4 regions of the Mesorhizobium sp. C120A genome follow, and region 4 is predicted to be linked to each of the others. Evidence: predicted binding sites of a transcription regulator. Region 4 holds the regulator's gene; each other region holds the start of a gene.
What was found. Region 4 encodes LexA, which represses DNA repair genes until DNA is damaged. Its sites were predicted from a motif close to TGTTCNNNNTGTGTTCNG; they were not measured.
Positions count from the first base shown of each region.

Region 1 (3,209 bases), 2.5 Mb from region 4:
GCTTTGACGGAAATAATGTCGCCGGGTTGAGAGCCCAACAGGACCTCGCGGACCAGCTCCTTGGCCGTTTGCTGCGTAGGCCGAACAGGTGCTTGAATGTCCATCCCATCCTCCCAGAGAGATAGAACCTCAATCAGCTATTCTGTGGGTCACTTTCCGAAAAAGGCAAGAGTCGGAAACGTACAAAGTAGGTTCCCGCAAACACCGCCCTACGATGGCTAAATCCCGCGACAGGCGCTGATTTGCACCTCACCGTGTCAGCTGCCGACGCGACCATAAGGAGCGAGGGCCCGCCTCTCTCCCAAGTTCTCACGGACGAACGCGAACAACGGTCTTGCCCGCGCGTCGGTCCGTTGAGTTGAAGGTGCCGATGGCATCATCCAAGCTCGAAACCTTGCCGATGTTCGTCCGCAGTCGTCCATCGCGGATCCGCTGCACTATCTCAGAAAGCTGGGCTCGATCAGCCTCGACGACGAAGTCAACCGCCAGGCCGTCTGCAGGTCGAATATCCGTTGGTCCGACGACTGTGACAAGGATACCTCCGGCCCGGACGAGCGTTGCGGATCGCTTCTGGACATCGCCGCCGACGACATCGAACACCAGATCGACGCCGCCGACATCTTCAAGGGTGTCTTTTGCGAGGTCGAGGAATTCATTTGCACCGAAGTCGAGCGCTTTCTGGCGGTCGGCGGCCCGCCCGGTGCCGATCACATAGGCTCCGGCCTCCCTGGCAAGCTGCGCCACCATCGAACCGACGGCACCGGCAGCGCCATGCGCGAGAACGCTCTGCCCGGCCTTGATGCGGCCATGCTGAAACAGCCCCTGCCATGCGGTTAGGCCGGAGATCGGCAGGCTAGCGCCCACCGTAAAGTCGACATCGCCGGGCAGCGGCGCGAGGTTACGGGCCTCCATGGCAACATACTCGGCGAGGGTGCCGTCGCGATGCCAGTCAGCGAGGCCGAACACCCGCTGACCGATAGAAAGCCCCGTAGTGCCGTAGCCGAGCGCAGTGACCACACCAGCCAGTTCGTGGCCGAGGATCGAAGAGGTCCGGTCACGGAAGGCTCGGTCGGCCCACGTCGAGGGCCACTCCAGTTCGGTGTTGACGAATCCTGCCGCATGAACCTGTACGACCACGTCGTTAATTGCCGCCCGAGGCTCGGGCAACTCCACCAACTTCATCCCGGCCGTTCCTGCAGTCTGGTCCGTCGCTACGATTGCTTTCATGGGGCGTCTCCTCACCGTTGGGGTAAATTGCGGGCGCGGAGGATCTTTCGATGTCTCGCGCAGAGTTGGCGTTGAGTTCATCGTTGGCGACCGCGAGCGGAAGCTAAGCAATCTCGTCGGATTCTTCCAGCACGGGTAAACTTGCGTTCGTGAACACCCCTGCCATCGCAATCTCAGACACTTCAAGCATGTGGAACAAAAGCAGATCAAATACGTTGTGCCGTTCCCAACATGGAGAGCGTCATGCAAACTACACCCCGAGCCAAAGGCGAAGCTATCAGCAAGGATCCTGACGAATGGACGACGGGAGACGAGCCAATGACTCCGTCGCAAGCTTCCTACTTGAAAACATTATGTGAGCAGGCGGGCGACGACAGAAGCTACGCCGAAGATCTAAGCAAAGCCGAGGCCTCGAAGCGAATCGACGCGCTAAGGACTGAGCTCAAGCTCTAAAGGCGCTGGGAGACCTACGACAGGTTGGTCAGTTTTGCGGTATTTGGCCTCTGATCTGGACGGTCGTATTAGTGAAGGTGGTAGAGTTTGCTAAGGATCTTCAATTCTCCTGCGATCTTGAGCAGAAGATAGTCGGTGAACCTTGTGGTTCCAAATTCGTCCTCGACCTTCGCAGTGGCTGCATCGCCCGTAATGTCGAGCGATGCGACTGCCCAGTTGGGGCTGGTGTTCGGCGGCAAGGCCGCACTCATCACCTCGCCGACATAGGCATCGACACTCAGCCATGGAGCTCGAAGAGATCGCGGCTATCTACCCGCTCTATCAGCAAACCGGGTATGGGCGGAAAGTGGGCGTAGGCCGACCATGTGGTTGTCGACGCCGAGATGCGCAGTGCTGGTATCGGCGCCAAACTGATGGGGCGGATCGAGAAGGAAGCAGCGCGTTTCGGCTGCGACATCACCCGCATCTCGATACGAGCGCACACACAAATTCTACAGCCTAAACGGTTAGGCCGATGATGCGCTCGTTCTGGTCAGCCACTGAGTGCGTGGGCCGAGGCAGAGTTCCCACAATATGCTGCGCACAAAGTAGCGACAGAGCGGGCCTAGAAGCGACATAGCGCCGGGTGTGAACGCGAACGCAGCCGGCGCCCGAATGCGTTCAGCGAGCGCCGTCGCGTCCACCTTGCCTTTCTTTGACGGCCCTGTGTTCAGCTTCCCACGGCAACGCGTGGAAGTCGGGCTGGTGCCCCGCTTCACGGTAGCCAGCCTGAGTGAGTAACTTGCTTTGTCCCGCTCCACAACGCAAACAAACGGCGGATTCCCCAAGCACCTATAAACGCCTACAGCTTTTTCCATGCGACAGGTGTGCTGCGGGTGCTCGAAGATGTCGTCCTTCATTGCGATGACAGAACAGGGAGCGAGGACAACTCTTTTTTTGATTGCAGAGAGAGTCTGAGCGGGCTTACTAGTGAGGGGTTTGCCATCGCTTTGAGGAGGCTGCGATGGTTGCAACGCCCATAGATATCGCTCAAGCGGCCACTACGGCCACCTTGCTGATGCGCCTTCGTCAACGTCATCGCGATGACGTGGCGCGAGGCTGGGAAGATGCCGACCCTTCTACTGTTGCCGTCTCCCGTACGCCTGAGTGTCAATGGCGCGATTTAGCCAAGGCCCTGGTGCACGATTGGTTCGAGCTGATCGAAACTGGCTTGGTGGATTGGATCGTCAGCAAGTAGCCGCTGCCCGCCAGCGGCCCAGCAGCCGTCTGCGGGACTTTGCAGCGGGCGCGCTGGGCCTGACCGGTGGGGCGGTGTGGTATCCGCCGGCTGGCGAACATATGCGCCTCCGGTTGTGTGCGTCAAGTTCTGCAAAATGGGCGATCATGATGCTGGTCATGCGGCTTGGCGCAGAGCGAGCTTCTTGTGCTCGCGCAGGTCGTCCATGTTGATGTATCGGTTGGCCTCCATCCAGTTTTCATTGGTCTCGACGGCCAACGCCCTGACCAGGCGCAGGCAGCTTTCGGTATTG
Region 1 is NZ_CP100476.1:6,398,692-6,401,900, reverse strand. It holds gene NL532_RS31010 (hypothetical protein) at 1-104, opposite strand, end outside; gene NL532_RS31005 (NADP-dependent oxidoreductase) at 310-1,227, opposite strand; gene NL532_RS31000 (DUF3072 domain-containing protein) at 1,471-1,680, shown strand; gene NL532_RS30995 (nuclear transport factor 2 family protein) at 1,749-1,931, opposite strand; gene NL532_RS32355 (GNAT family N-acetyltransferase) at 2,046-2,198, shown strand; gene NL532_RS30990 (hypothetical protein) at 2,684-2,917, shown strand; gene NL532_RS30985 (IS256 family transposase) at 3,074-3,209, opposite strand, start outside.
Region 1: a site for LexA is predicted at 1,419-1,436, ahead of NL532_RS31000 (DUF3072 domain-containing protein). Genes of this name have one in related genera too.

Region 2 (3,209 bases), 480 kb from region 4:
CCGCATGCCGATCAGCGCCTTGCGCATGCCGGCACTTTCCACCTGGAACACACCGACCACTTCGCCGCGCGACAGCATGGCGTAGGTTTCAGGATCGTCGAGCGGGATCGTCGCCAGGTCGATCTCGATGCCGCGCCGGCGGATCAGCTTCACCGCCGTCTCCAGCACCGTCAGCGTCTTCAGGCCGAGGAAGTCGAATTTTACGAGCCCGGCCTGCTCGACATATTTCATGTTGAACTGGGTGACCGGCATGTCGGAGCGCGGATCGCGGTACATCGGCACCAGTTCCGACAAGGGCCGGTCGCCGATGACGATGCCGGCGGCGTGCGTCGAAGCGTGGCGGTAGAGCCCTTCCAGCTTTTGCGCCATATCGAGCAGCGTCTGCACGATTGGCTCCTTCTCGGCCTCCTCGGCAAAGCGCGGCTCGTTGGCGATGGCATCCGCCAGCTTGACCGGATTGGCGGGGTTCTGCGGCACCATTTTGGAGAGCTTGTCGACTTGGCCGTAAGGCATTTGCAGCACGCGGCCGACGTCGCGCAGCACCGCGCGCGCCTGCAGCGTACCGAAGGTGATGATCTGCCCAACCTGGTCGCGGCCATATTTCTGCTGGACGTAGCGGATGACCTCTTCGCGCCGGTCCTGGCAGAAGTCGATGTCGAAGTCGGGCATCGACACGCGGTCGGGGTTGAGGAAGCGCTCGAACAGCAGCGAGAAGCGCAGCGGATCGATGTCGGTGATGGTCGTGGAATAAGCGACCAGCGATCCGGCGCCCGAACCACGGCCCGGCCCGACCGGAATGCCTTGCGCCTTGGCCCATTTGATGAAGTCGGCGACGATCAGGAAATAGCCGGGAAACTTCATCTTCTCGATGATGGAGAGTTCGAAATCGAGCCGCTCGCGGTATTGTTCGACCGTGTAGCCGGAAGTGGGCCCATGCGCAGCCAGCCGCGCCTCCAGCCCCTCATGCGCCTGCCGGCGTAGCTCATCGGCCTCCGCTTTCAGCGCCACCTCATTGTCGGCGACATCGCCGCCGGTAAAGCGTGGCAGGATCGGATTGCGGGTCTTGGGATAATAGGAACAGCGCAGCGCGATCTCGACGGTGTTGTCGATCGCTTCCGGCAGGTCGGCGAACAGCCGCGCCATATCCGCCTGGCTGCGCAGGAAATTGTCCGAAGTCAGCCGGCGACGGTTGTCGGCGGCAACCACCGAACCCTCGGCAATGGCGATCAGAGCATCATGCGCGTCATAGTCGTCGCGGGCGGCGAAGAACGCCTCATTCGTGGCGACCAGCGGCAGATCATGGATATAGGCAAGGTCGACCGATGATTTCTCGATAGCGCGGTCATAACCGGAAACACGGTCCAGCTCGACATAGAGCCGGTCGCCGAACAGCGCCTTGAGTGCCAGAAGCCGCGTCTCGGCAAGATCTCGGCGATCCTCCTTCAGCGCCCGGCCGATCGGGCCGCGCGGCCCGCCGCTGAGGCAGATCAGGCCATCGCTATGGCCTTCCAGCATTGCTGACGTCAGATGCACGGGCTCGCCCGGCGGCGTCTCCAGATAGACCTGGCTGACCAGCCTGACGAGGTTGCTGTAGCCGGCCTCGGTGGCGGCGAGCAGCACCACGGCGTGCATCTCCGGACCATGGCGGCGGCGGTCGCGCTGCGCGTCGCTGGTCTCGCCGGAAAAGGCGAGATCGATCTGGCAACCGATAATCGGCTGGATGCCTTCCTTCACCGCCTTCTGGGCAAATTCCAGCGCGCCGAACAGATTGTTTGTGTCGGTGACTGCGATTGCCGGGCACTCGTCCTTGACTGCATGACCGACAACGGCGGCGACCTGCAAGGCGCCCTCGAGCAGCGAATACGCCGAATGCACGCGCAGATGGATGAACGGCCGCGCCGGTGCCTCCGGGCGCGCAGCAGCGAGCGCTGCTTCGCGCCTCAGGGGATCGCGTGGAAGTTTGTCATCCGCCATGATGTTTCAAATTGCTCGAAGGGCTTTGAGTCGATGGAGATGTATTGTCCCGGACCGGGCGATGCCAGTCCAGCACAAATGACCACCGACCACAGGCTTCCGTACCCAGCCGCACGGCTCAGAGATTGTTCGAAATTCGCTCTGGCGAGTCATAATGATGGTGGTTTCGAGAACCGGAGCGCAGCGGCCATTGGTCCGTGAGCACGGGAAGCGCAGAAACCACCTTCAGATGGCCGCCGGAGTAGAATTTCCAAACAATCTCTAGGCGAACTCCATGATCACCGCATCGACAGCCAGGCTGTCACCCGGCTTGGCGTTGAGCTTCGACACGACAAGATCGCGGTCGGCGCGCAGCACGTTTTCCATCTTCATCGCCTCGACCACGGCCAGCGTCTCGCCGGCCTTGACCTCCTGCCCCTCGGCAACCGCGATCGACACGACCAGGCCCGGCATCGGGCAAAGCAGCATCTTGGACGTGTCCGGCGCCACCTTCTCCGGCATCAGCCTTTCCAGCTCCGCCGTGCGCGGCAGCATGGCGCGCGCCGTCACCGACATGCCTTTCCAGGCAATGCGCAGGCCGTTCGGCGCCGGCCTGATCTGCGCCGTGACCTTGCGGGCACCGACAGTGCCGCGCCAGATGAGGTCGCCCGGCCGCCAGTCGGACGCCACGGTCAGCGCTTTGCCGCCATCGACCGACAGATCGATTTCCATCGGAATGGAGATCATGCCCTCGATGATCGAAGCCTGGAGATAGTCGTCGCCGAGCTTCACCACCCAATCGCGCTTGAGTGCGCCCGAATGCGGCGCCAGCCGCCCGCCCAGCCGGTCAAGCCGATCGCGGCGCAGAAGCTCGACCGCGGTGGCGATCGCCGCCAGCACTGCCTTTTCATCGCCATTGGGCACGATCGGCGCGAAGCCGTCAGGATATTCCTCGGCGATGAAGCCCGTCGATATCCGCCCCTCGCGCCAGCGCGGATGCTGCATCAGCGCCGCCAGGAACGGGATGTTGTGCTCGATGCCGTCGACGACGAAACTGTCCAGCGCTTCCGACATGGCATCGATGGCCTCGATACGCGTGGGCGCCCAGGTGCAGAGTTTTGCCACCATCGGATCATAGAACATCGAAATCTCGGAGCCTTCGGTGACGCCGGTGTCGTTGCGGATGAAGACATCGCCGAACTTGCCCTCCTCCGGCGGCCGGTAGCGCGTCAACCGGCCGATCGAGGGCAGGAAAT
Region 2 is NZ_CP100476.1:3,399,352-3,402,560, reverse strand. It holds gene dnaE (DNA polymerase III subunit alpha) at 1-1,974, opposite strand, end outside; gene NL532_RS16310 (acetyl-CoA carboxylase biotin carboxylase subunit) at 2,236-3,209, opposite strand, start outside.
Region 2: a site for LexA is predicted at 2,101-2,118, ahead of dnaE (DNA polymerase III subunit alpha). Genes of this name have one in related genera too.

Region 3 (3,209 bases), 510 kb from region 4:
GGCGGCATTGGTCATGACCGTCTTCGGCTTGCCCTTGGCTACCTTGATCGACGCATTCGTTGTCGACGAGACATGGACGATATCGTTGTCGGCCTTGGCTGGCGCACTGAGGCCGAGCATTGCGGCCGCGGCCAGGCAAGCCCCCACCGCAAGCGCCCGCATTGGGCGCAGCCCTTTCGTAGTTCGAAATGCATGAAGTCCCGACATCTGTCCCGTCCCTCGCCCGGTCCCCACCGGCAGTTATTGCTGGTCCCGCGCAGGAACCTGGTATTCTTCGACCTGCGTGCCGCGCGTCACGATGATCGTCTTGAATTTCGGCTTCTCAGGCTCCTTGGTCGCGGCAGTGAACAGCGCGCCGGCAGCGGCCTGGACGCCGGAGGCGACCGATCCGCCGAAGGACGAGATGGTGGTGACGCCGTCCCTGGCGGCCCCTCCGTCTGCGGCCGAGCGGAGCGACAGCGACAAGGTGCCGACGGTGCGGGCAAGCGCCACTTTCTGCGCGCCTTCGGTCGTCACCTCGATGGTGACGGAATTGGCGATCTGCGGTGTGGTCTGGCGCTCGTCGGCGCCCTGCCCCACGGTCAGCACCTTGGCGTCGGAGACGACAATCTCGGAGGTAACGGTCGATCCGGCAGCGCCCTGCGCGTTCTTGGCCACTTCCTGGATTTCGCCCGCATCGCGTGTCAGCACCACGTCGACCCGGTCGCCCGGCATGACGAAGCCGCCGACACCGGCGATCTCGTCGGTGCGGATTGTCACCGCCCGCATGCCGGGCGTCATCATGTTTGATAGCGTCGCGCGGCCGTTCGGCCCCGACAATTTGCTGATCAGCACCGGCTCGTTGACCTCGATCGGCGACAATACCACGCGGCTGCCTTCGGCGAGCAATGCATTGACTGTGGTGAACGCGCCCTGCGGCACCGAATCCTCGGACCATGGGATTTCGCTGAGCTGCGCCCGGTCAAGCTCCATGCCGTAACGCAGCGGCGCGTTGGCCACCACTATGGTCTTGAAGACGACCTTGGGGACGGCGGGCGCCGGGATCGACGCCGTTTTCTCTTCGGCACCGGCCTTGGCCTGGCTTTTCACCCAGAAATCCGCGGCAAAGATTGAAATCGCGCCGAAGACGGCAGCGATGCCAATCATCGTTATGGCCTTGCCCCTCACAACCAACCCCTGACATTCGTGGTCTTTTGTTTTGTTGGAGCGACGCTAGGCCGCTTTGTTAAAGATTCAGGAATCGCGGCCGCTCCGCACGGACCTATTTCCGCCGGCTTGGTTATCGAAAGGTTTTAGGATAAGAAGGGTTTAATCCCCGAACGTAACAGGAACTTCCGTCGCTTGGCGCCGAAAAGCGTGGCAGTATCGACGGGTGATTCGCGGCACGGATTCTATGGTAGGCATGGACGACAACAACGATCTTTTCGGCAATCTGGAAAAGCAGCCCCAACCGGCTCGGACACCTTCGCGCCCGACCGACCCGCTGGTGCAGGCCACGAAGCGTCCTGCCGCGACCAAGGACGGCAGCGAGGGCTATAGCGCCGCCGACATCGAGGTGCTGGAGGGGCTGGAGCCGGTGCGGCGCCGTCCCGGCATGTATATTGGCGGCACCGACGACAAGGCGATGCACCATCTGTTTGCCGAGGTCATCGATAATTCGATGGACGAGGCGGTCGCCGGCCATGCCACCTTCATCGATGTCGAGCTGTCGGCCGACGGGTTTCTGACCGTTACCGACAATGGCCGCGGCATCCCGGTCGATCCGCATCCGAAATTCAAGAAGCCGGCGCTCGAAGTCATCATGACGACGCTGCATTCGGGCGGCAAGTTCGATAGCAAGGTCTATGAGACCTCCGGCGGTCTGCACGGTGTCGGCGTCTCGGTCGTCAATGCGCTGTCGGACCATCTCGAAGTCGAAGTCGCGCGCGGTCGCCAGCTTTACCGTCAAAGGTTCTCGCGCGGCGTTCCGGTGAGCGGGCTGGAGCAGCTCGGCGAAGTGCACAACCGGCGCGGCACCAAAATCCGCTTCCATCCCGACGAGCAGATTTTCGGCAAGGGCGCCGCCTTCGAGCCGGCGCGGCTCTATCGCATGACCCGCTCGAAAGCCTATCTGTTCGGCGGCGTCGAGATCCGCTGGAGCTGCGACCCATCGCTGATCAAGGAAAAGGACCAGACGCCGGCCAAGGCGGAGTTCCATTTCCCCGGCGGCTTGAAGGACTATCTCAAGGCATCGCTCGGCGATGATTTCCAGGTGACCCGCGAAATCTTCGCCGGCAAGAGCGAGAAGCAGGGCGGCCACGGTTCGCTGGAATGGGCGGTGACCTGGTTCGGCGGTGACGGCTTCGTCAACTCCTACTGCAACACCATCCCGACCGGCGAAGGCGGCACGCATGAGGCCGGCTTTCGCAATGTGCTGACGCGCGGGCTTCGGGCCTATGCCGACCTGGTCGGCAACAAGCGCGCCTCGATCGTCACCTCCGAAGACGTGATGATCTCGGCGGCAGGCATGCTGTCGGTGTTTATTCGCGAGCCGGAATTCGTCGGCCAGACCAAGGACAGGCTGGCAACGATCGAAGCCATTCGCATTGTCGAGACCGCCATCCGCGATCCCTTCGACCACTGGCTGGCCGACAATCCGCAGGAAGCCTCCAAGCTGCTGGAATGGGTGATTGCGCGCGCCGACGAGCGGGTGCGCCGGCGCCAGGAAAAGGAAGTGTCGCGCAAGAGCGCGGTGCGCAAGCTGCGCCTTCCCGGCAAGCTCGCCGACTGCACGCAGAATGCCGCCGCGGGCGCCGAACTGTTCATCGTCGAAGGCGACTCGGCCGGCGGCTCGGCCAAGCAGGCGCGCGACCGCGCCAGCCAGGCGGTGCTGCCGCTGCGCGGAAAAATCCTCAACGTCGCCAGCGCCGGCAACGACAAGCTAGCCGCCAATCAGCAGATTTCGGACCTGATTCAGGCGCTCGGTTGCGGCACGCGCTCGAAATACCGCGACGAGGATTTGCGCTACGACCGCGTGATCATCATGACCGACGCCGACGTCGACGGCGCTCACATAGCCTCGCTGCTGATCACCTTCTTCTACCAGGAAATGCCGAACCTGGTGAATGGCGGCCATCTCTATCTGGCGGTGCCGCCGCTCTATTCGATCCGGCAAGGCGGCAAGGTTGCCTATGCCAGGGACGATGCGCACAAGGACGAGCTGTTGCGCA
Region 3 is NZ_CP100476.1:3,375,120-3,378,328, reverse strand. It holds gene NL532_RS16215 (type II and III secretion system protein family protein) at 1-120, opposite strand, end outside; gene cpaB (Flp pilus assembly protein CpaB) at 241-1,146, opposite strand; gene parE (DNA topoisomerase IV subunit B) at 1,403-3,209, shown strand, end outside.
Region 3: a site for LexA is predicted at 1,316-1,333, ahead of parE (DNA topoisomerase IV subunit B). Genes of this name have one in related genera too.

Region 4 (3,209 bases):
TGTTTCCCGATTTCTCTTCGCGCCGCCCAGTCAAGAAATATGCAGCAGTGGCAGCACTCGTCTCCATCGCCGCCTATCTCGTCATTTCAGGCGTCGTGGTTGCCGCCGAGCGCAGCTTCATCATGCTGGCGGTCATGCTTGTCGCCGTGCTGTTTGATCGCGCCGCACTCACCATGCGCAATCTGGCGATCTCCGCCATTGCCGTCATCCTGGTGTCGCCGCACGAGGTGGTCGGTCCCAGCTTCCAGATGTCGTTTGCTGCCACCGCCGCCCTTGTCGGCGCCTATGCCGGCTGGGCCGATTACCGCGCCGACAAGGTGAGAACGCCGCCGGCAAAGCGCTCCTTCGTCGGCTTCCTGTCGCGAAAATTCGCGCTGGCCATGGGCGGCCTCGCCATGACCTCGATCATCGCCGGCAGTGCAACCTTGCTGTTCGCCATCTGGCATTTTCAGCGTGTGTCGCCGCTCAGCCTGATCGCCAATCTGGCCGTGATGCCGATTGTTTCGTTGATCGTCATGCCTTTTGCCGTGCTCAGCGCACTGGCGATGCCGTTCGGCGCCGACGGGCCGTTCCTCTATGTGATGGGCAAGGGTCTGATGGCGATGATCGCTATATCGGCCTGGATTTCCGAGCGCTCGCCGGTCGACGCCGTCGGGCTGATCTCCATCCGCTCGGTGCTGTTGGTGGCGGTCGCCCTCGTCATCGCCACCATGGCCACCACCTGGCTCAGGTTGGCGGCCGTGCCTTTCGCGCTGGCCGGCCTGTTGACGGTGCCGCAGGTGCTTACGCCCGACGTGCTCATATCCGAGGATGCGCATCTGGTGGCCATGCCGATCGGTGGCGGCGAACTCGCCCTCAACCGCGAACGCTCCAACGAATTCACCACGGACAATTGGAAACGGGCGCTGCGGGCCAAAACCATTATCCCACCTGAGATTTTCGAGGCAACAGATACGCGGTTCGATCTCGATCCGCTCGATCTGCCGCCCGGCTCGCCCTTCTATTGCACCGGCGATCTCTGTATCGCCCGGCACCCTTCCGGAGCCATTGTAGCGCTTGCGAAAGACCGCAAGACGGCGCGGCCGGCCTGTGCCTTCGCGAGCCTGATCGTCATCGATGACGCCACCGCCTACAATCCGTGCCGCGACCCGCTGGTGCTGGTCGTGACGAAGAAACAGCTGGCCCGCGACGGCAGCGCCGCCGTCTTCTTCGATCCGCAATCGGCAGCTGCAGCGCCAACCATCCGCTTCGCCGTCGACAAGCCGTATCGCCCCTGGCACGAGCAACGCCGCTTCTCCCGCGAAGCGCGCGGCCTGCCGCCTTACAACCAGCGTGAAAAGTACAAACCCAAGCCGGCTCAGTAGCGCCGGATCAATCCGACAAGCTTGCCCTGCACCTTCACCCTGTCCGGTCCAAAAATGCGGGTCTCGTAGGCCGGGTTGGCGGCTTCCAGGGCGATCGAGGCGCCCTTGCGGCGGAAGCGTTTCAGGGTCGCTTCCTCATCGTCGACCAACGCCACCACGATCTCGCCGGGGCTGGCTGTGTCGGCATTGCGGATGATGACCGTGTCGCCATCGAAAATGCCGGCCTCGATCATCGAATCGCCCTTGACCTCGAGCGCGTAGTGTTCGCCGCCCATGATCATATCGGGCGGCACCGAGATCGAATGGGTCTGATGCTGGATGGCGTCGATCGGCACGCCGGCGGCGATGCGTCCCATAACCGGGATTGAAATCGCGGAAACGGCATCGTCATTGCCGGCCGACATCGAACGCGACGGCGAGCCCGGCTTGATCTGGCGGCCGAGACCGCCTTGGCCCAACGCGCCTTGTCCTTGGCCGCCTTGCCCTTGGCCGGTTTGACCAAGACTGCCCTGAATGACGCTCGGCGAAAACTTCCTCGCCGCATTGAGGCCTGGTGCGATCGAGTCGGGCAGCCGCAGCACTTCCAGCGCGCGCGCCCGGTTCGGCAGCCGGCGAATGAAACCGCGCTCCTCAAGCGCCGTGATCAGGCGGTGGATGCCGGACTTGGAGGCGAGGTCGAGCGCTTCCTTCATCTCGTCGAAGGACGGCGGGATTCCGCTCTCCTTCAGGCGTTCATGGATGAACATCAGAAGCTCATGTTGTTTGCGCGTCAGCATCGCGGCCCCCAAGGGTTCTGAAACCAGAATCAGAAAAAACAAACCCAGAACAAACCCTATCTGTTCCAGTTGTGTTCCGCAACCTTTTAAAGTTTAATGAATGTGTTGACGTTTTGTTCAGCGTAACGTTCGGCGCTGCGAGCGCCGCTCGTAGTCGTTGGCCGGCAACGGGGTGAAACGAAGACAAAGTGCCCTGCGTCGTCGGCTACGATCGCCGCTTCCTTTTCGGACGGGGCTGCGCAGCATCCGCGCCGGGTTCACTCTGGGCATAGACCTGCAGCGTGTAGCCGATGTGAGCGGTCATCAGAGTTTTCGCACGTTCGACGTCGCGATCGAGGGCCGCTTCCATCAGGGCGGTATGGTGTTCGATCGCCACGGCGTCGCGCAGGGCCGCCACGGCCTTCCGGTGGCCATCCGTGCGGCCGGCGGCGGCGCGCAGCGTCGGGGCCAGACCCAGAAAGCGGTGATGGCGATGCAATTGGTCGGAAATCGTCGCATTGAAGCGCAGCAGCCAGCTGGATGTCGCGGCACTGAGCAGCGCCGCATGGAAGGCATCGTGTTTTTCGTACCACGCGTCGACCGCATCATCCGATGGATCGTCGAGAACAGACCCGCACCGTGAGAGACGATAGTGGGCGGCAACGACCGCGTCTTCCCACTCACGGTCGCCCTCCTCGATCGATTCCACCAGCAGGGGCAGTTCGACCACCAGCCGCGCACGCGCCAAATCCTCGAGCTCCGCCCGAGAGACGGGAGCGACCGCAAACCCGCGGTTGCTGATGGCGGTCACAAGCCGTTCCGCCTCCAGCCGCGACAGCGCCTCGCGCAACGGCGTCCAGCCGATGCCGTAGGTGTTGCGCAGCGTGCTCAGCTTCAACGGCGCGGCAGGCGCCAGCCGGGTCGCAAGAATATCGCGCCTGAGCAGGCGATAGGCCGCTTCCGTCTTCGAGGTCTGCTCGTCATCCAGCATCGTGATCCATCAGACATAAACGCTCGGCGGATCATTATATATCAAAGCCTTTCAATGGGTGAATTATATATAATGTTTGACAGTTCAAGGGCGACCACT
Region 4 is NZ_CP100476.1:3,883,999-3,887,207, reverse strand. It holds gene NL532_RS18835 (ComEC/Rec2 family competence protein) at 1-1,364, shown strand, start outside; gene lexA (transcriptional repressor LexA) at 1,358-2,140, opposite strand; gene NL532_RS18825 (GntR family transcriptional regulator) at 2,346-3,110, opposite strand.